2 regions of the Vallitalea sediminicola genome follow, and region 2 is predicted to be linked to the other one. Evidence: predicted binding sites of a transcription regulator. Region 2 holds the regulator's gene; the other holds the start of a gene.
What was found. The regulator Rex, encoded in region 2, represses fermentation and respiration genes when NADH is low (regulators of the CRP and FNR family bind a similar motif). The targets are predictions, from matches to a motif close to ATTGTTAANTANTTAACAAT.
Positions count from the first base shown of each region.

Region 1: a site for Rex is predicted at 2,396-2,415, ahead of ACX6CF_RS17605 ((2Fe-2S) ferredoxin domain-containing protein). Genes of this name have one in related genera too.

Region 1 covers NZ_BTPT01000042.1:64,624-69,512, reverse strand. Annotated here, with positions in the region: gene ACX6CF_RS17615 (DUF3604 domain-containing protein) at 1-956, opposite strand, end outside; gene ACX6CF_RS17610 (ROK family transcriptional regulator) at 1,113-2,282, opposite strand; gene ACX6CF_RS17605 ((2Fe-2S) ferredoxin domain-containing protein) at 2,648-2,899, shown strand; gene ACX6CF_RS17600 ([Fe-Fe] hydrogenase large subunit C-terminal domain-containing protein) at 2,913-4,625, shown strand; gene ACX6CF_RS17595 (SpoIIE family protein phosphatase) at 4,622-4,889, shown strand, end outside.
Region 2 covers NZ_BTPT01000014.1:19,497-37,820, forward strand. Annotated here, with positions in the region: gene ACX6CF_RS06215 (GNAT family N-acetyltransferase) at 1-205, shown strand, start outside; gene ACX6CF_RS06220 (hypothetical protein) at 266-1,234, shown strand; T-box leader at 1,336-1,560, shown strand; gene leuS (leucine--tRNA ligase) at 1,623-4,034, shown strand; gene ACX6CF_RS06230 (hypothetical protein) at 4,112-4,387, opposite strand; gene ACX6CF_RS06235 (hypothetical protein) at 4,446-4,979, opposite strand; gene ACX6CF_RS06240 (hypothetical protein) at 5,169-5,675, shown strand; gene ACX6CF_RS06245 (hypothetical protein) at 5,768-5,959, opposite strand; gene ACX6CF_RS06250 (S8 family peptidase) at 6,441-7,373, shown strand; gene ACX6CF_RS06255 (hypothetical protein) at 7,565-7,723, opposite strand; gene ACX6CF_RS06260 (hypothetical protein) at 7,843-8,040, opposite strand; gene ACX6CF_RS06265 (aconitate hydratase) at 8,344-10,263, shown strand; gene ACX6CF_RS06270 (isocitrate/isopropylmalate family dehydrogenase) at 10,303-11,445, shown strand; gene ACX6CF_RS06275 (GntR family transcriptional regulator) at 11,618-12,304, shown strand; gene ACX6CF_RS06280 (ABC-F family ATP-binding cassette domain-containing protein) at 12,325-14,259, opposite strand; gene ACX6CF_RS06285 (hypothetical protein) at 14,476-14,871, shown strand; gene ACX6CF_RS06290 (redox-sensing transcriptional repressor Rex) at 15,303-15,938, shown strand; gene ACX6CF_RS06295 (hypothetical protein) at 16,122-16,736, shown strand; gene acpS (holo-ACP synthase) at 16,733-17,098, shown strand; gene ACX6CF_RS06305 (NAD(P)H-hydrate dehydratase) at 17,123-18,324, shown strand, end outside.

The DNA.
Region 1 (4,889 bases), on a different contig from region 2:
AGTCTAGAAACTTCTTTAGCATATAAATACCCTTCGCTAGGATATGCTCCACAATCATTATCTCTTATGTTAGCAGTAAGATTGGAATGAGTATGTATATCTCCCCAGTATAGATTGTCAGCTGAATCATCACATATTAGAACTGCTTTTTCAACTGTCAAATTTGTATCTTCTACTTCTACTGTTATTTCATAAAATCCTTGTTTACTTACTTTACCAGAAAAAGTATCATTGAATTTAGATACTACAGTATTTTCTTTTGTATCTAAATTACATATTATCAGCTTGAAATTATCAGTATCATATTCAAATATTGGATTGTTGAATCTATCTACTACATTGATATCAATATTGAATTCTTTCTCAGCTTTTATAATCGATGGTGCTGTCAAAACTATTCTTTTTGCTTTATCGGGTACAACTTTCACTAGTGGAAATGCCTTTATCTCTTGATAATCACCATTTCCCTTTGAATCAATATACACTTTATAAATTAAGTATGTACCATTAACTCTAAAAGAAAATTGTGAAACTCTTGAAGGTGTACATTCTCCTTCTAACCAAGGTCTATCAACACCTCCAAATTTGATTTTAATCGTTTGTCCTTCTTTCAAACCATTATCCAGTGTTACAACAGCAATACGATTACTATCTACCCATCCTGTTATATGACTAAAAGCACTTGGAACTTTTTCAATTCTTACATCCACCTTAATATCATCTTCTTCACCTACAGTATAGATGTAATTGGGTTTCCAATAATCATAAGTTTGAAGATATTCTTCACTTCTTTGGTGTTGATATGCCGGAACTAGAATCTTAATACTTCCACCTTTTTCTATATTTTGTTTTGCACTAAATTGTAATTGCCACTCTAATTCACCATTAACAACTAACTCATCACAGATACTAACTATCAATGTCCCTATTTCGTTATTAATCACATGCTCTTTCATCGCTCATTAACTCCTTTATAATAGTATTATCATTCATTACTTTCATAATGAAAGTAAGTTAACAAAAAAATAGTCTTTTTATCCTAACTAAATTTTAGCATAAACTATAATTATTTTCAATATGAATAAATATATAACTTATATTATTTTGCACACTTATACATTAAACACTTTATCCATTATAAGGGCAGTAGCACTATGCTCTATCATTAATTTTTCTTTTGACCTGATTACCCAATCAATTTCATTTAATTTTGTATCAAAAGATAACTCCTTTACGTTGTTCTTTAAAATATTTAGAGCATCATCATAATAATCAAAAATCTCTCCTGATATAACAATAACATCTGGATTAATAACCACCAATAGATTCGAAACAGCTATAGCTATTTTTTTAAGGGCATTATTAATTATCTCCACACATACTTCATCATTAGCATTTGCCATTTTACATATATCGGTAAGCTGAACATCCGTAACACTTTTTTTATACTTATAAGTGTTTTCTATTGCTGCTTTTGAGCAATAAGCTTCTAAATGACCTTTTTTACCACAATAACATTCTTCACCATCTGGTTGAATTATCATATGTCCAATCTTACCTGCAAGATTATTTTTTCCTCTCACTAATTGATTATTACATATAATACTACCCCCAACACCTTCACCTAAATATATGTATATCAAACTTTTTTTACTGCTACTTAACTTGTTATTAATCAGATATTCTCCAATTAAATCCGTATTGGTATTATTTTCTACAATTATTACGCAATCATATCTTTCCTCTAAAAAAATCTTGATAGGTACATCAACAATACCTTTTTTAAGCTTTAATATTGTACCTGATTCATAATCTAATATACCTCTGGATGCAACACCAATACCCAACAGCTTGTCTTTGCTTATTTGCGCATTGTTAATAGCAGTCATAATTAACTTGTCTAACTCTTCTAATAAAATATCTGCTTCATCTATAGATGTTATACTTAGAGTATCTTTGTATATAATCTCTGACATTAGATTAGTTATACATATATATATATTGCTCTTGGAAATATTGATACCTATAATATAGCTAGCATTCTTATTAACAATAAGGCTTATGGGTTTTCTCCCTACATAAGTATCTTCTTTACCAACTTCCTTAACCAAGTCTTCCTTAATCAGACTTTCAACGATTCTTGAAACAGAAGGTGCTGATAGTTTTAATGTCTTCTCTATGTCTGTCCTTGATATTGGTCCATCTTTTAATATCATCTTAAAAATTTTAATTTTATTTATTGATTTCATTTGAGATTTACCCTTTTTTTCAATCTTGAACAATAAAATCTCCTCCATAACAGTTTATTCAATTGATATTATATTAAACAAAATATGAGATTTTTTCAAGAGTATTGGATATAAAAATAAAATAATGCTATTATTGGTTAATATTTTTTGTTAATAAATTAACAAAATCATTGACTTTTTTTTAATTTTTGTTAATATATATATGAACCTAATACAATGAAATTTATGTATTAGCACAGAGAACAATTACATCAATACACTTGGCAATTACATATAAAATATAATATACTCAACACTTATGTATTGAAACATGTTGTATGACAACTCAAAATTTTATTCAATATATTTATGAAATTTTATAGGTAATAGATAATTATTTTATTAAAGGAGTGGTTAAAATGTTAACAATTAATATCTGTATAGGTAGTGCATGCCATTTAAAGGGATCATATTCAGTCATTTCAAAACTCCAAGAACTAGTCAAAGAGCAATCTTTAGAAAACAAAGTTGAAATAAAAGGTGCCTTTTGTCTTGGAAGATGCACCGAAGCAGTATCCGTCAAAGTAGATGATACTATATATTCAGTTAATCCCTCTACTACTGAGGATTTTTTCAACAATGAAATCTTAACTAAGTTACCACAACAATAGGGAGGTTATTATTATGAGAATAATGGATTTTTTACCTGCTAATTGTAAGAATTGTTATAAGTGCGTAAGAAATTGCCATGTAAAAGCAATAAGAATAGTTGATGACCAAGCACAAATCATGGAAGATCATTGTATCGGTTGCGGCCAATGTTTCGTGGTCTGTCCACAGAATGCTAGAAATATAAAAAGTGATTTAAGTGCTATAAAAAATTCTATACAAAGTAATAAAAAGATGGTTGTTACATTAGCACCCTCTTATAGTGGTATATATAAAAAGCCTAAAAAACTTATAGCTGCTCTAAGAGCACTGGGTTTTGAAATTATAGAAGAAACTGCAATAGGCGCAGAAATTGTAAGTGATCTCTACAAAGAATATATGGGCAATCATAATGACAAGAAAAACCTTATTACTTCATGTTGTCCTTCAGTTAATTTATTGATTCAACGTTATTATCCAAAACTATTACCTTACCTTCTCCCCGTAGTATCCCCTATGATCGCTCATAGCATACTTTTAAAAGAAAGATATGGTCAAAATTCATTTATTACCTTTGTAGGACCTTGTATTTCTAAAAGATGTGAAGCTTTTGGCTATCAAGAAACAGGTGATATTGATGCTATTTTATCCTTTGAAGAACTTGATACATGGTTAAATGAAGAAGGAATACACCTTAATGATCTAGAAGATTCTTACCTTGATTCATCAGCTTCATCTTATGGACAAAGATATCCTCTAGAAGGCGGTATCTTAACAGGTATCCAAGATGATATTACTAAAAATGGATTCCGTTCAGTAAGTGTCACTGGAATCGAAGAATGTAAAAATCTATTTGAAACAATATCAGAAGAAGATGTTGGCAATCTATTTATTGAAGCTAATATATGTGCCAATGGTTGTATTAATGGGCCAGCAGTTAGTAAAAATAGTGAAAATGTTCATCTAAGACAACTTCATGTTGATGATTACTTAGAAGAAAAAGATATAAATGGCTATGAACTAGCCAATAAAAAAGTTTATAATCGTTCATTTACCAATAATCATGTTACCAAAAAACTTGCTTCTGAAGAAGAAATAAAAGAAATACTAAAATCAATGGGTAAGGTTGTTAAAGAAGATGAGCTTAATTGTGGTGCTTGTGGTTACAATACATGTCGTGAAAAAGCTCAAGCTGTACATGAAGGTATGTCACAACCTGAGATGTGTATCCCTTATATGAGAAGTAAAGCTGAGAAACTATCAAACATCATCTTTGAAAGCACACCTAACATAATCTTATTATTAGATGAAAACCTTAATATAGTTGATGTAAATCCAGCTTGTGAAAGTGCTTTCTTGATACATCCTAACTTATCAAAAGGCAAATCATTATCAACATACATTGACGATAGTGATTTTAGGCAAGTATTAGAAACAAAACAAAATGTTGTTAATAAAAGAGTTATTTATAAACACTACAACTTGATTGTTAATGAGACCATATTGTTTTTGCCAAAGCAAAATCTCATCATGGCTATTCTATATGATGTTACTAATATAGAAAAGAAAAACCAAGAACTCATTAATCTCAAGAAAAACACTTTGGAAATTGCTGATAATGTTATTGAAAAACAAATGCGTGTAGCTCAAGAAATAGCTAGTCTCCTAGGTGAAACCACCGCTGAAACAAAAATCACATTAATGAAATTACAACAAATTGTTTTAGGCGAGGAAGGTGTTACAAAGTGAAACATTTTATTGATATTTATCATAATAGCATTAATAAATACGGCGAACAACTCTGTGGTGACAAAGTAGAAATAATACGTACAGATGATAGTGTAATTGCAGTTCTATCTGATGGTTTGGGAAGTGGTGTAAAAGCTAATATACTTGCTACTCTAACAGCAAAAATAGCAGCAACTATGCTAAAAGAAGGCGCAAGTATCAAAGACACAGTAGATACAATTGTCAACACTCTTCCAGAATGCCAAGTAAGAAAGCTTGCCTATT
Region 2 (18,324 bases):
TAGATTATTGGCGGTAGACCCTAAGTATCAACATCAAGGTATAGGCAAATCACTGTTGAATTATTGTATAAAGTGGGGTATAGAGAATGGTGCTGTAAGGAGTTTTATAGCAACTGATGTAGAGAATTATAATGCTCTAAAATTATATGAAGGTCTAGGATATGAAAGAAACGAAGGAAGAGGACAAATAAATATGGAAAATTAGTATTGTTATAAAAACTCTATTACCAGTGTTATTGATTTTATAATAAAAGAGGAGAGTGTAATGAAGTATAGTAGAGTATTAAATGTATCTATAGTATTAATAATATTATCAGTTATTATTATAGGATGTAGTAATAAAAATCAAGTAAACGAAGATCAAATTGTAATCAATAATAATGAGAATCAGAAAACACAGGAGAAATTGATTAACAATCTTAAGGATCAAATAGTGAAGCTGGAAGAAGAAAATAATAAACTTAATGAACAAATTGATGCCTTAGATGTAAATAATGATAACCAAGATAAAGCTGAAAATGGAGATGAAGACCTCATATACAGGGAAGATAGATATCAAAATATTGTAGGTGTAAAATCTTATGAAAGTGATTGTTCATTAATGATGTTTCCATATTCTGATTCAGAAATTATTGGGACAAGTCCAAAAGAGGTTAGGGTCATATCAACCGGAACAAATAATCTAGACGAAAAATGGGCTCTTGTTGAAGATTTAGGTTCTATCGCATGGAATAGATACGGTTATATTAAGATAGAAGGTTTGTCTGACCAAGTAGAAGGTAAATTTGACTATGATTCTATTGATGTAAAGATGAAAATTGGAGATATAAAAATAGGTGAAATGAAAGAAAAAGTCATTTCACTATATGGAACTGATTATGCCGTCATAAAAGATGGTAACGGCTTTTTAATCACCTATAATGATGAAGAAGGAATTGGTTTGGATATCACTTTGGACAGCAGATTATCAAGAGTTATGGGTGTAAGGACGAATAAAGAAGGATATCTGACTCAAGAGGGTTTTGGTGTAGGAGATAATGCGCTAAAGGTTTGTAATCATTATAAAACTATTTATAAATATGATTTTTCAGAAGCTTTATATTTTGACCTTGGTGATATGTACATAATGATGATTCAATTTGATACTGAAGAACTTAATGAGGCTAGTAAGATTACAAGAATTGATATTTTACCAGATTGGAATGGAATATTCAATACAGATAATCAAGAATAATATTCATATTAAATAACTTATAGTTTAAATTGATTTTGTTTGCATATTATGCCTTGATTTTACTCATTCAATATGTTATGATACGTTTAATTATATAATTATAATATACAATGAAAAGGATTAGTAGATATTTTATTGGTTATAGAGAGCTGTTGGATGGTGTAAAACAGTATCAATATGTATTGAACTCGCCTTGGAGTATCCTATCTGAAAATAAGTAAGTTAGGACGGTTACTTATCGTTACAAAGACAAAGAGTATTTCACATGAATGTAAATTCTTATGAGATAAAGTAGAGTGGTACCGCGAGAATATATCGTCTCTATGCATAAATTGCATAGAGATTTTTTAATGTTCTTGATAAGAAAGGTAATAAAGGAGGAAAAAAAATGAGCGCTGTTTATAATCATAAACAAATAGAAACAAAATGGCGTAATGTTTGGCAAGAAAATCCAATCAACAAAGATGAAGAAGGTAAAGAAAAATATTACTGTTTAGATATGTTCCCGTATCCATCAGGTAGTGGATTACATGTGGGACATTGGAGAGGATATGTACTTAGTGATGTTTGGAGCAGATATAAAGTACTTCAAAACTACTATGTACTTCATCCAATGGGTTGGGATGCATTTGGGCTTCCAGCTGAGAACTATGCAATTAAGATGGGAATTCACCCTTCTAAAGCTACATCAACAAATGTAGAAAATTTCAAAAGACAATTAAAAGAAATTAGTGCTATATATGATTGGACAAAGGAAGTAAATACAACAGACCCAAAATACTACAAATGGACTCAATGGATATTTGTAAAAATGTTCAAAGAAGGTTTGGCTTATGAGAAACAAATGCCAATAAACTGGTGTCCGGATTGTAAAACAGGTCTTGCTAATGAAGAAGTAATAAATGGTAAATGTGAAAGATGTGGTACTGAAGTTACTAAGAAAAATTTACGTCAATGGATGCTTAAGATTACTGCATATGCTGAGAGATTACTTGATGATCTACAAAAACTTGATTGGCCAGCAAAAGTTATCAAAATGCAAAGTGATTGGATTGGTAAATCCTATGGAGCTGAAATTGATTTTAAGATTAATGGTATAGATGAAAGCATAAAGGTATTTACAACTAGACCAGATACTCTATATGGTTCAACCTTTATGGTTCTTGCTCCAGAACATGATATGGTTAGTAAATTAGCTACTGATGAACAAAAAGAAGAGGTAGAAAAATACGTATTTGATACATCTATGAAATCATCAGTGGATAGATTACAAGATAAAGAGAAAACTGGTGTGTTTACAGGTAGTTATGCAATCAATCCATTAAATGGAGCTAAAGTTCCTATTTGGATTTCAGATTATGTATTAGCTGATTATGGTACAGGAGCCATTATGTGTGTTCCAGCACATGATGATAGAGATTTTGCATTTGCAAAGAATTTTGACTTACCAATAATTCAAGTAATTGCTGAAGATGGAAAAGAAATAGTGGATTTACAAGAAGCATATACTGGTGAAGGCGAAATGATTAATTCAGATGTGTTCAATGGAATGAAATCATCCCAGTCAAAAGAAGCTATTGCTAATTATCTAGAAGAACATGAAATAGGTAAGAAAACAGTTAATTATAAATTAAGAGACTGGGTATTTTCAAGACAAAGATATTGGGGAGAACCAATTCCAATTGTACATTGTGAAAAATGTGGAGCTGTTCCAGTTCCAGAGGATCAATTACCAGTAACCCTTCCAGATGTTAAGTCATATGAGCCAACAGGAACAGGAGAATCACCACTTGCTGATATTGATGAATGGGTTAATACTACTTGTCCAGTATGTGGAGGAAAAGCTAAAAGAGAAACAAATACAATGCCACAATGGGCTGGTTCATCATGGTATTTCTTAAGATATATTGATGTTAATAATGAAAATGAATTAGTATCAAAAGAAAAAGCAAAAGAATGGTTACCAGTAGATATGTACGTTGGTGGAATTGAACATGCTGTACTTCACTTATTGTATGCAAGATTCTACACTAAATTTTTATATGACATGGGTGTAGTAGATTTTGAGGAACCCTTCAAACGTCTATTCAACCAAGGTATGATATGTAAAAATGGTGCTAAGATGAGTAAATCTAAAGGAAACGTAGTTTCACCTGATGATTTGGTAGATAAATATGGTTGTGATTCATTAAGATTATATGAACTATTTGTTGGACCACCAGAATTAGATTCTGAGTGGGATGATCGAGGTATTGATGGCGTTTATCGTTATATAAATAAAGTTTGGAACTTAGTTAGTGAAAATAAAGATAGAGATGTAAAAGTTACTAATGAGCTAGAGAAGGTTAGGAATCAATTAATATATGAAGTGACTAACCGTCTTGATAGTTTCCACCTTAATACGGTAGTTAGTGCATTTATGGAATATACTAATAAATTGATTAGTATATCTAAGAACAATAGTGGTGTAGACAAAGAGACATTAGAAAATCTAATAATCTTACTTTCTCCTTTTGTTCCTCATATTTCTGAAGAATTGTGGCAAATGCTTGGTCATGATGAAAGCGTATTTACTAAGGGATGGCCAACATATGATGAGAATAAAATGAAGGATGACAAAGTTGAAATGCCAGTTCAAGTTAACGGAAAAGTAAGAGCTACAATTACTATTGATGTTGACGAAGCAAAAGATAGTGTGCTTGAAAAAGCTAGAAATGCTATAGAAAATAAACTTGATGGTAAGAATATCGTTAAAGAAATATATGTACCTAATAAAATTATTAATATAGTAGTGAAATAATTATAAAATCCATATATCCTTTAATTCATAATTAACATATTAATTATAGGAGGATATATGGATTTTTTGTTGATTGATTACATCATTTCCATCATAGTTACGACCATATCAAGTTTATTTCTATCAGTAGGAGATAAATTGTTTTTCATAGAATCAATAATCAGAGATGATTCTTGCTTTGTGAACTGTAAGCCGTTTTGTTTCATTTTTACTCCATAACTAAACAGTACCCTAACTTTTTGCTCCATAGGTTTTCCTGTCATATCATTAAGCATGTCAACCATGATCTTAAGTTTTTGTGGACTTATATCTTTAAAAGTTTCGTCATTCAATATGTGAGAACTATCGCTCATCAAATACACCCTTTCCATCAGAATTATTTATAATATAATAAAAGATATGTTAATTAACTTATGTATTTTGGCTTTGCTGCATCAATTGCTTTAATTTTTTAATCAATTCATCCTGATTTAGATTATCACTTGGAATGGAGTCATTAACACTATTATCAACAGGTTGGTACGTAGATTTACTATTCATAGTAGTAATCATTGATTGTATGTTCTTTATATTCAACATAATGTCTATAATTTGTTTGTTTTTATCTGAGCATCCTGAACGCAAGGCATGTAGCATATCTCTTTTGGTTATATTTGTTCTATTCAATTCAGGAATTTCATTTATTGTAGGGTTATTATATAATTTTACAGTCTTAATAAATTCCATAAATTTAACAAGTACTGCCATATTTCTTTGATTATCAAGGTTCATATATGGTATTGCTGCTTTTACAACATTCATTTCATTACTATTTATAATGGTATCAATCTCAAAATTAGAATCTCTAGAGTTATTAGAATCATTAGAATTAGAATTTTGTTTGAGCAGTTGTAACATTGTAGTAAGTGTATTGAAATTATTGTTGTTAGAATCGTTGGAATCCAAATCTCTTTGCCCCCTAAATCTATTATCTATAATATTGTATGTGAGTAATAGTTATTAATTTACAATTACTTTAAAAATAATACTTTTATCAATTTAATTAACTTATATATATTGAACTTATATAATATGTTACCAATAATTATGATATTACATATAGTAAATTAAGGAAGTATAGGAGATATTAGTTAAATGAGCAACAATGAAAATAATAATTCAATAAGTGATTATAATAAAATCGATATGACAGATTGCCTTGATAATATTAAACAAGCCATAATAGAAATTACTAGAGAACAATTAATTAATACCCTTTCTCTTACAATAAATGAATATAAAGAGAAATCAAAAGAAAATAATAAAGATAACTTACAACTACTTGAAGCCATAAAACCATTTATGGATAATGAGGTAGTTGAAAACATAGATAGATTATCAGGGGTATTTAATGATATTGATGCTCTAAGAATGTTACTCAGCAGTTTTATGAGTGATAACAAAAAGCATAAAGAAGATACTATAACAGATACTAAGGATAAAAAGATATTAGATCAACAAGGGGATTTGATTTTTGAAGATAATACAGTATATGAGATAGATAAAGAATGTAAGCCTACAATAAAATCTCAGAGTATATCAAAAGGTATTAACAATAACAATAGTATGGTTGCTATATTTTTGTATATGTTAAGTAAATAGCCATTCCAATTTTACAAAAAAACAAATGGTAAGAGGATTACTCATACCACTTGTTTTTTCTTATAGGAAAGTTCTACTAATTAAGATAAGTACTATAATCCACCACCATCGTTGCATAACATAAGCATAAGTATCATTAATAACATACTATTGTCTCCTAGGCCTCCCATACCGCCAGAGCCACATCCACAACTATTATTACCAGACATCATAAGGAATAACATAAGAAACATCATATTATTGTTACTTCCACCTAAATAACCGTTAGGAGCTACATCACTCATAAATTGCCTCCATATATACTTTCTTAATATTTTATGTTAAAAGGCTTGTTTTCTATGAATGATTTGAGGAAAGTTAATAAATAAATCATATAGTTACGCAATTTAGAATAAAATATATTAATCCAAAGTAGGTAGGTATAATATGAAAAATATAGGAATATTTCTTTTGCCTTTTTTATTTAAACAAGGATCAAAAAGAAAACAAGATAGTACTTATAAGGGTATTGAAATAGAAAAAAAAACTAGAAGAAATAATCTGAATGTTAATAATGATGATTTACAAGATAAAAAAGTTCAAGTTATTGTCAATTGTAGTATAAATGATAAAAATGAAAATGAATTAAAAAGGTTGGGAACTGTAAAATATAAACTTCCTATGATTGATTCATATGTATTAGAATTACCTGAAAAATATGTTGGGGAATTAGAGGGGATAAAAGGCGTTGAAACAGTAGAACATGATGCTCTAATAACAGCACAAATGGATTTAGCGAGACAAACAATCAATACCATATGGGCTGACGATAGAGGTGTATCAGGTAAAGGTATTGGCGTAGCTGTTGTTGATACAGGTGTCTATCCTCATAATGATTTAGTCAAAAACAAGAATAGGCTAGTTGGGTTTAAGGATTTTGTAGAAAATAAAGAATTTCCATACGATGATAATGGACATGGAACGCATGTGGCTGGAATCATCTGTGGAGATGGTTATGAATCTAATGGCAAATATAAGGGTGTAGCTGCAGATAGTAATATTATTGGAGTAAAAGTTTTAAATAAAAAAGGCTCAGGTAATATATCTGATGTTTTAGCTGGTATACAATGGATTTTAAATAATAAAAAAAGATTTAATATAAGGATAGTCAATTTATCAGTAGGAATGAAAGATATAGAAGGAGAAAAATCTGCTCTTGTAAGAGGTGTGAATGCAGCTTGGGACAGTGGATTGATTGTTGTTACTGCAGCCGGTAATAACGGACCAGATGAAGGAACGATTACGACTCCTGGTATAAGTCGTAAGGTTATAACTGTAGGTTCTTCAGATGATGCAGAAACTGTAAAAATAATGGAAGATTTGATATCTGATTATTCTGGAAGAGGTCCTACAAAAGAGTGTATAAAAAAACCTGATGTAGTAGCTCCAGGTTCTAATATAATTGCATGTAGTACTGATAAAGCCTATTCACCAAAAGATAAATATTATCCAGACAAAGAGGCAGGGTATACTAAAAAAAGTGGTACTTCAATGGCAACACCTATGGTAAGTGGGTGTATCGCTTTATTATTGTCTAAGTACCCAGAACTTACAGGGAAAGATATAAAACTTAAATTGAAAGAGTCCACTATTGATCTAGGGTTCTCGCAGGCTCATCAAGGATGGGGACTAATTGATGTGAAAAAATTATTAGAATAGGGCTCAAGAAAAGAGGCTATGCCTCGTCTATCGTAGGAAGTTTCAGTCGTTAGGAAAGTTTCCTTGACGCATATGAAAACGTTTCTATTTCATATGCTTAATTAGTAGAACGTTCCTATAAGATAAAAAAAGCCCTAAATGATTTTGTTCATTTAGGACAAGATATTTTTCTATGAAGAGGACAAATCGGGTTAGTAGTTACCACCCATTCCGCCACCCATAAGCATAAACATTAACATGTAAAGCATCATATTATTATCCATATATGAGCCTTTTCCTCCACAGGAACCTCCATCACTAGACATTGATAAAAGTAGTAATAGTAAAAGCATATTATTATTACATTGCATAGTAGCCCTCCTTTCAGAATTAAACTTTTCTTACAATTTCCTCAGTTTGTCGTAAGTATAATATATTTTATGAAGGAGTGTTTAAATGTGTGTTTGTATATATTTTTATTATAGGATCACTAATTCAGAAATATTTCCATTAGATTAGTTAATATATCGTTATCAAGTATTGAAGTATCATTATCCATGATAAATAATACCAATAGAAGTAAAAATATATCATCAATATCCTCTTTTTTACTAGACTTAATATTTGATTTTAGAAATTCATCTGGAATATCATTTAAAGAATAGTAAGTATTTATACTTTCTATCATATAAATTTTCCTTTCAATATTGGTAGTACTATAATAGCTAACCTTTTATTTTCCTATTACAATAGTTATGAAATAAATACACAGTATATTCATTTATCTAATACATTAGTTGGAAATAAATTCTAACAAACGTTTCTAGGAGTCTAATTGAAACTAATGTCTTAATAGAAGTTGCCTACAACCTATGAAACTATTGACATTCTAGGTATAATCGTATACAATAATACCATAATTGAATATATATAAAATTTTTTGCATATATAGTAAAAAATTTACTTAAAAAATAGATAAGGAGGATTTACAATGGGTTTTAATTTAACACAAAAGATTATTAAAGATCATTTACTTGAAGGTGAAATGATTCCAGGTAGTGAAATCGGTATTAAAATAGATCAAACTCTAACTCAAGATTCTACAGGTACAATGGCATATCTACAATTAGAAGCAATGGAAATTGATAAAGTGAAAACAAAGCGATCAGTTGCTTATATTGACCATAATATGCTACAGCAAGGATTTGAAAATGCTGATGACCATAAGTACATACAAACTGTAGCTTATAAACATGGAGTGTATTTTTCTAGACCAGGAAATGGTATATGTCATCAAGTGCACTTAGAAAGATTTGGAGTGCCAGGGGAAACTTTATTAGGCTCTGATAGTCATACACCAACTGGTGGAGGAATAGGTATGCTTGCTATTGGTGCAGGTGGTCTTGATGTAGCAGTAGCCATGGGAGGCGGAACATACTATATTACAATGCCAAAAGTGGTTAATGTTAAGTTAACTGGAAAACTTAGAACATTTGTAACAGCAAAAGATATTATTTTAGAAGTTCTAAGAATCATGAGCGTAAAAGGTGGAGTTGGTAAAGTAATTGAATATACAGGAGAAGGAGTTAGTTCTCTTAGCGTTCCTGAAAGAGCAACTATAACAAATATGGGTGCTGAACTTGGAGCTACCACTTCGGTATTCCAAAGTGATGACGTAACTCTTGAATTTTTAAAAGCTCAAGATAGAGAAGGACTCTGGAAAGAATTAAAAGCTGATGAAGATGCTGTTTATGAAGAGACTATAAATATTGATTTAAATGAACTTGAACCTCTTGTTGCTATGCCTCATAGTCCAGATAACGTAGAAAAAATATCTAACATAAAAGATTTAAAAGTGAATCAAGTATGTATAGGAAGTTGTACTAACAGTTCATATCTTGATATGATGAAAGTATCTAAGATATTAAAGGGTAAGACAGTTCATCCTGAAGTGAGTTTAGTTATAGCACCAGGTTCAAAACAAGTACTTAATATGTTAGCTGCAAATGGTGCATTAGCTGATATGATAGCAGCTGGAGCAAGAATATTAGAATCAGGATGTGGACCTTGTATAGGTATGGGGCAAGCGCCAGCAACAGATGCAGTTACACTTAGAACTTTTAATAGAAACTTTAAAGGACGTTGTGGAACAATTTCAGCAGGAGCTTATTTACTTAGTCCAGAGGCTGCTGCAGTTAGTGCATTATCAGGTGAATTAACAGATCCTACTAATTGTACTACTAATATAGAAGTTGCTATGCCAGATAAATTTTATATTAATGATAATATGGTTGTGCCTCCTGTAGAGGATGGTAGTGAAGTAAAAGTTGTAAAAGGACCAAATATTAAACCTTTCCCACTTAATGAAGAACTGAAAGATACTGTGGAAGGAAAAGCTTTAATAATTGTAGAAGATAATATTACAACAGATCATATTATGCCTTCTAATGCTAAGTTATTACCTTTTAGGTCTAATATACCTCACTTAGCTAATTATTGTTTAACACCATGTGATGAAGAGTTTCCTAAAAGAGCAATAGCAAATGGTGGTGGAATGATTGTTGGAGGAGATAATTATGGACAAGGATCTAGTAGAGAACATGCAGCCCTAGCGCCATTGTATCTAGGGATAAAAGCAGTTCTTGTAAAGAGTTTTGCTAGAATCCATAAAGCTAATCTAATCAATTCAGGTATTTTACCACTTACATTTATTAATATGAAAGATTACGATACAATAAGTCTTGATGATGATCTATCAATGGATAATGTAATTGAACAAGTAAAAACAGGAAAAGTAATTATTCATAATAAAACTAAAAAAGTTGATTATGAAATGAACATAGAATTATCAGACAAAGAATTAAAAATGGTTCTTGCAGGCGGTAAAATCAATTTTATAAAGAATTTGTAAAATAATCGTATATTAAACCAAGAAAGGAATGAAATAGATATGGATTATATTAGTAAATTTGAAGAACTTATTAAAGAACAAAAAGCCAGAGTTAAAATGATGAAAAAACAAGGTGATTTTGTTAAATATGATGAATTAGATGAGATAGTGATTGGTGTTGTAGGAGGAGACGGAATCGGACCAGCTATAACTGACCAAGCTCATAGAGTATTACAATATCTATTGAAAGATGAAGTTAAGAGTAATAAAGTAACTTTTAAGATTATAAGTGGATTAACAATAGAGAATAGAGCAAAAGCTAATAAAGCTATACCAGAAGATGTTTTAGAAGAACTAAAACAATGTCATGTAATATTAAAAGGACCAACAACCACTCCAAGGAAAGGTGACCAATGGCCTAATATTGAAAGTGCTAATGTTGCTATGAGAAAAGAACTTGATTTATTTGCTAATGTTCGTCCTGTTAAAGTTCCTGACCAAGGTATTGATTGGACTTTCTTTAGAGAAAACACAGAAGGTGCATATGTTCTTGGAAGTAAAGGAATTAATATTGATGATGACATTGCGCTAGATTTTAAAGTAATAACAACTGGTGGAGCAGAACGTATTGCAAGAGCTGCATTCGAATTTGCTAAGAAGAATGGGAAAAATAAAGTTACGATTGTAACAAAAGCAAATGTTGTTAAAACTACTGATGGTAAATTCTTGGAAATTTGTAAACAAATAGGAAAAGAATATGAAGGTATTGAAGTTGATGATTGGTATATCGATATTATGACTGCTAAATTAGTTGATGAAAAAAGAAGAACACAATTCCAAGTAATGATTCTTCCTAATCTATATGGAGATATCTTAACTGACGAAGCAGCTGAGTTCCAAGGTGGAGTTGGTACAGCAGGTAGTTCGAATATTGGTAAAAAATATGCGATGTTTGAAGCAATCCATGGTTCTGCACCTAGAATGGTAGACGAAGGTAGAGATATCTATGCTGATCCATCAAGTATTATCAGAGCGAGTGGTATGCTTTTAAGTCATATTGGCTATCCAGATAAAGCTGATAAACTATATAAAGCTCTTGAAATCTGTAATACAGAGAAAGAATTTGCTATTACTGGAAGAAATACTGGAGCAACTAATGAAGAATTTACAAATTATTTAATGAAAACAATTGAAAAATTATAAATTATGTGTATAATATATATGTTGCATACGAATTTTTATTTATACTTTACATAGGATAAATATTGTAATATTATTTAAAAGAGAATTAGTGTAATATATATAGCATACACAATTAATATATGGAAGACTTCATATTAATAAGTGTATCCTATAAATAAGAGGAGGCACACCAGTGAGCGAGTATAATCTTCACGAAGAAGTAACTGATAAATACTCTTTAAGAGGTAGAGTTTTTAACAAAATACGAGAAGATATATTAAAGGGTAGATATAAGAATAATGAACCTTTAAAAGAAACACAGATATCTAGAGAATTAGGGGTTAGTAGAACACCCGTAAGAGAAGCTATAAGACAACTAGAATTAGAAGGTCTAGTAACAATTATACCAAACAAAGGTGCAGTAGTTTCTGGAATTGATGCTAAGGATATACAAGATATCTATGAAATAAGGTCGTTGATTGAAGGATTATCTGCTAGATGGGCAACTACTAACATAAATGAAGAACAACTTGAATTACTAGAAGAGATTGTTTATTTATCTGAATTTCATTATAAAAAAGGACATTTAGATCAACTTTATGAATTAGATACCAAATTTCATGAGGCGTTATACCAAGCTTCACATAGTAAAATATTAAAACATGTTTTATCAGATTTCCATCATTATGTTCAAAGAATAAGAAGAGCTTCAATTTCATCTGAGGCAAGAGCTAAAAAATCAGTTGAAGAACATAAAGCGATTGTGGAAGCTATAAAATTGGGTGATGAGAATAAAGTAGAAGAATTAACTAATCTACATGTGAAAAATACATTGAAAAATGTAGTGGATCACAAATTAATGGATATAATAGGAAAATAACATAAAAGGGAGAATTTACTCTAACAGAGTAATTTCTCCCATTTTTCATATAGATTTTCTAAATCATTTTCATAAGTAGTTTTTTCATCAAGGAGCTTTGTAGCTTTTTCAGCATTCGTATATATTTCTTCAAGACACAACTGATCATCAATTGATGAAATATCGTTTTCAAGTTGGTGTATTTCAGTTTCTAATTTTTTTATCTGATTATTAAGTTTACGTTTATTTGCTTGTTCATCTTTACTTTTTAACCAGTCTTGTTTATTAGAAGTAGCAATAGGAATGTCGGTATATTTATTATTATCTATACTATTTTCTAATTCAAGTAATCGTTGTTTTTCTTCTTCTTGTTTCTTTTCTATTAAATAATTATAATTTCCTAAGAAACTATTTAATTTATTAGGGGTTAGTTCCAATACTCTTGTTGCTATTTTATTTATAAAATAACGATCATGAGAAATGAATAGAACAGTGCCGGTATAATTATTTATAGCTGATTCAAGAATTTCTTTCGATATAATGTCCAGATGATTAGTAGGCTCATCCAGAAGTAAGAAATTAGAATTTGATAACATGAGTTTAGCGAGTATCAATCTGCCTTTTTCACCACCGCTTAGACTAGATATTTTTTTAAAGACATCGTCACCAGTGAATAAGAAAGCCGCTAATGTATTTCGTATGTGTCCTGTGTTCATATTCGGATACTCATCAGATATTTCTTCAATTAAATTATTATTTGGATTTAGCGTTGTATGTTCTTGATCGTAATATCCTGTTTTTACTTTAGCTCCAAGTGAAATTTTACCGGTGTCCCCAGTTAATTCATTGCTTATAATACGAAATAATGTTGTTTTACCTGTACCATTATCACCAATAAGTGCAATTTTTTCACCTCGTTTAATTTGAAAATCAAGGTGAGAAAATAGATGTTTATTATCAAATGATTTGGAAACATCAGTGGCAGTAAGAACATCATTACCACTTATAACTCTGGGGGATAACTTAAGATTCATCTTATCATTAATTAATGTAGGTTTATCAATCATATTAATTTTATCTAGTTGTTTTTCACGACTTTGAGCTCTTTTGATTAGCTTATCCCTACCATGAGATCTAAGTTCACGAATTACCTCTTCTTGCCTTTTTACTTCTTTTTGTTGCTCTATATAATGTTTGACGCTAATATCTTGATTAATGGCCTTGTGCTTTATATAAAAGCTATAATTACCGTTATATATATGAGAATGAGTGTTATCTATTTCAATAACTTTATTCACTATTTTATCAAGAAAATAACGGTCATGTGAAATAATTATAACAGTACCTTGATAATTACATAAAAAACCCTCTAACCATTCACATGCGTTAATGTCTAAATGGTTAGTAGGTTCATCTAACAGTAATATATCTGGCTTTTCTAGAAGTATTTTTGCTAGGGCTACTCTTGTTTTCTGTCCTCCAGAAAGGATTGATATATTAGAGGAGAAGTCTTCTTCACAAAAGCCAAGACCTTTTAACACACCTTTTATATTACTTTTGTAGCCGTATCCATTATTGATTTCGAAAGTATGTTGAAGATCAGAATATGATTTCATAAGTGCATTTAGAGCTTCGCTACCATCATCTAATTCAGACATTTTGACTTCATAATCTCTTAGGGTATTTTCCATTTGGATTATTTCTTTACAGGTTAGCAGCATTTCATCATAAATAGTCTTCTCAGAAGATAGAGTACTATTTTGTGATAGATATCCAAGTTTGGTTAAACTATTAACTATAACTTGTCCAGAATCTGCTTCTAATTCATTGGTGATAATCTTAAATAGTGTTGATTTTCCAGCACCGTTAATACCTACAATAGCTGCTTTATCACCTTTTTCTAACCAAAAATTTATATTATCGAGTACTGTATTCGTTACAAATGCTTTGCATATATTTTTACATGATAAAATCATAGTTGCCTCCTATTAATATTAAAATTACCATACTATGATACCATTAATCACTAGTTTTGAAAAGTTAAAGGGTTTAAAATCAGAGGTTTTTGGTTAGTATATTAATAATTATGTGATTATTAAACGAGGTTTAACCTCTTTTGTTCATACATAAGAATAAATTTCTTTAGGACAACATATATATGATAAAAGAACTTTTCTAAAGGGGATGATGACTTGAGTCGTAATGCAGGTTATATGAAAAAATTGAGAAAAGCTCGTGTAGAGAGAAAACAATGTATAAGATGTGGTAAATCTTTATCACAAGAATCACTTATTAGAGGTGTTAAACAATGTGAAAAATGCCTTGATTATCAACGCAAAAGGAAATTAGGACAGATTAGTTCAAAAGTAAATACAACTTATTTCTATAATAGACAATATAAAAAGGATGAGATAAAGAGAAAAGAGTTAGGGAATTATATGGTTGAAAATAAAATAACCATTAAGGATCTAGCCAAAGAATCTAATTTATCTCAAAGAACTATACAAAGAATATTATATACTGATGCAAACTATACAAAAAAAACTAAAGATGCTATTAATAGATATCTAGGGAAAGAACTTTTATAGATAATAATAGTAGAACTGAATTCTATTTTTAAAATATATGGATAGAAATGTTTTTATATGCGCTGATAAGACTTTTTAAAGTACAAATTCGTTATACGAAATGAGGCGCAGCCTCTTTTGTTCTTTTATTACAATAAATATGTATGAATTTTAGGATATTAAAATTTTTTATAAGTACAATTTTCTAGAAAAAGCTGTAAAATATCAGGGTTTTGTGATATAATTTATAAAATATAGATTGAATACAAAAAACATTTAATTGTTTTTAACTATATTTACTAAATATAGGATTTGTGTTAATGATTTTTACTGTGATAATACATAAAGAATAAGGGTTTATCCGCATTTGATTATTTGACATAGATTTAACAACCATATATAATTATTTGTATAAAAGTTCCAAAATAGTATCAGGATTGGGGATTGATTATATGATACAAAAGAAAATATCAACGGCGGTAATTAAAAGATTACCAAAATACTACAGATACTTAGGAGACTTATTGGAAAACGATGTTGTAAGGATTTCCTCTAAAGAATTAAGTAACAGAATGGGTGTAACAGCTTCACAAATCAGACAAGATTTAAATAATTTTGGAGGGTTTGGTCAACAAGGTTACGGCTATAATGTTGAATATTTATATAACGCTATAGGTAAAATACTTGGTCTAGAGAATAAATATAATACAATTATTGTTGGAGCAGGGAACTTAGGTCAAGCCCTTGCTAATTATACTAATTTTGATAAAAGAGGTTTCGAAGTTAAAGGGCTTTTTGATGTTAACCCGAGGCTCGTTGGTATAACTGTAAGAGGTATTGAAATCAAAGATTTAGATGAAATGGGAGATTTCATAAAACAAAATAGCATTGATTTAGCAATTTTAACATTACCAAAACAGAAAGCACCAAAAGTTGCTAATGATTTAGTTAGTTATGGGATAAAAGGAATATGGAATTTTGCTCCTATTGACCTAAAATTATCTAATGAAAATGTTATTGTAGAAAATGTACATTTGTTAGACAGTTTGATGACTCTCTCATATAATATCAAAGGAGAATATAATTAAGCGTCTGTAATTTATGTTCCTTAAGAATGAATAACTATTCGTAGAGGTTATTAGGTACTCATGTATTTGGGTACCTTTTAATTATATTGTGCTATAGAATATTATATTTTGTTACGATATAATTAATATAGAAAAAATTTTATTATATGACTAGGTATATATAAATAATGAGGACGTGAATATATGTTTTTTGCAAAACAAAAGATTGAAAAGCCAATTAATATAGAAAAAAAAGTACATATCCTAACATTGGATAATAGATGGCATGAACTTTTTAAAAGCAATAATAAACCAAAAAAAATAGCTGATCTTGAAAAAAAGCTTAATAAACTAATTGGCGAACAAGGACAACTTACAAATGATCTGAAAGAATATACGTTACTTAAAAAGAAAATGATGGTGGATATAGTTGATAATATGAAAGAAGCCATTGAAGATGAAGATGATAAAGCCATAGGCGAAATGGAAAAAAGCAAGAAATACATCAATGACATTAAGGTTAAGCTAGATAAGATGGAATCTAGAATGGAAAACGTACCTAAAGAAATTGAAACCATCAATAAAGAATTATTAGAATATACCATGCAAGATTGTTATATGAGAATGTATAATACAAAAAATGAATTAGACGAATTACATGAATGGATTGAAAAAGTCAGGATAGAGTTGAAAGAAAAAGCTGTTAGACAGACTGAGGCAAAAGAAAAATATGATAAGATATATTCTTATATGCATGATTTAGTAGGATATGAAGTCATTGAATTATATGATAAAAAATATCTAGGAGGAAGTAAATGATAAAAGGAATAGGTAATGATATTGTTGAAGTTGATAGAATAGAAAAGGCTATTCACAATAAAAGATTCCTAGAAAAATTTTTTACATCCGATGAAAATAAATTATTTGCAGCTAAAAATTATAGAGGTGAAACAATAGCAGGCAATTTTGCTGTTAAGGAATCAGTTTCTAAGGTTCTTGGTACAGGTTTTGTACATTTTGCTCCTATAGATATTGAAGTCTTACGTGATGATAAGGGTAAACCTTATGTAATTTTATATAATGGTGCTAAAGATTTAGCACGACAACTTGATATTTCTATGATACATGTATCCATATCACATTCAAAAGATAATGTAATAGCTATAGCCATAGGGGAGTAACTTAATTAAAAGGAGATGCTTAAGTTGAAAGTTGTCAAGAGTTATGAAATGAAAGAAATTGATAGATATACAATTGAAGAAATTGGTATCCCTGGTATTGTTCTAATGGAGAACGCAGCAATGTCTGTTGTAAGTGAAACCATACAGATACTTAAAGGAAGTAGACATGTTGTTATTTGTTGTGGAATAGGAAATAATGGTGGAGACGGATTTGCAATAGGTAGAATATTAAGCTGTAATAATATAAAAGCGACTATAATCATAATAGGTGATTCTAGTAAAATCAAAGGTGATGCCAAAATAAATTATGATATCGCTAGAAAACTTGATATTGATATCTACGAATATAAGACCGAAAAACAGAGGTCTGAGATTAAAAAACTTATTAATGATTGTGATGTAATATATGATGCTATTTTTGGAACTGGGTTATGTAGAGAAATAACTGGACAGTACCTAGAAGTTATTAATATGATGAATTCTACTAATGCCTATAAAGTTGCGGTTGATATACCTTCTGGAGTGAATGCTGATAATGGCCAGATTTTAGGAACTTCTGTGTGTGCAGATAAGACAGTCACATTTTGCCTGCCTAAGGTTGGCTTGCTTTTATATCCAGGAGCTAACTATGTAGGAGATTTGGTTGTAGGGGATATCGGAATTCCAAATATATCAGTAGATAGAATTAATTCGGGTACTTCAATAATGGATGATAATCTAGCAAAATACTTTATGCCTAATAGAGTTAAAATGTCTCATAAAGGAACGTATGGTAAAGTATTAATAATTGCAGGTACTAGGAACATGATAGGGGCAGCAGTCATGACTTCTTTAGCGGCTTATCGTACTGGAGCAGGATTAGTTAAATCATTTATTGAAGAATCAGTCTCTAATGTTATAACAACAAAAGTACCAGAGGCAGTTATTGATACCTATAATAGAGATAATGACAAATTGTCTAGGGAAGATAAGGGTAAGTTGTTAGAAATGCTTAAATGGGCTGATACCATTGCCATAGGACCTGGATTAGGTAATGATAATATAACGAGAGAGATGCTTGAAATAGTAATTAGTAATTTTGGTAAAACGGTAGTTATAGATGCTGATGGAATTAATGCATTATCAAAAGATGTAGATATATTAAACAAACGAAATTGTGAGGTAATAATTACTCCTCATCTAGGTGAGATGTCTAGACTTACCAATTATGATATAGATGAAATAAC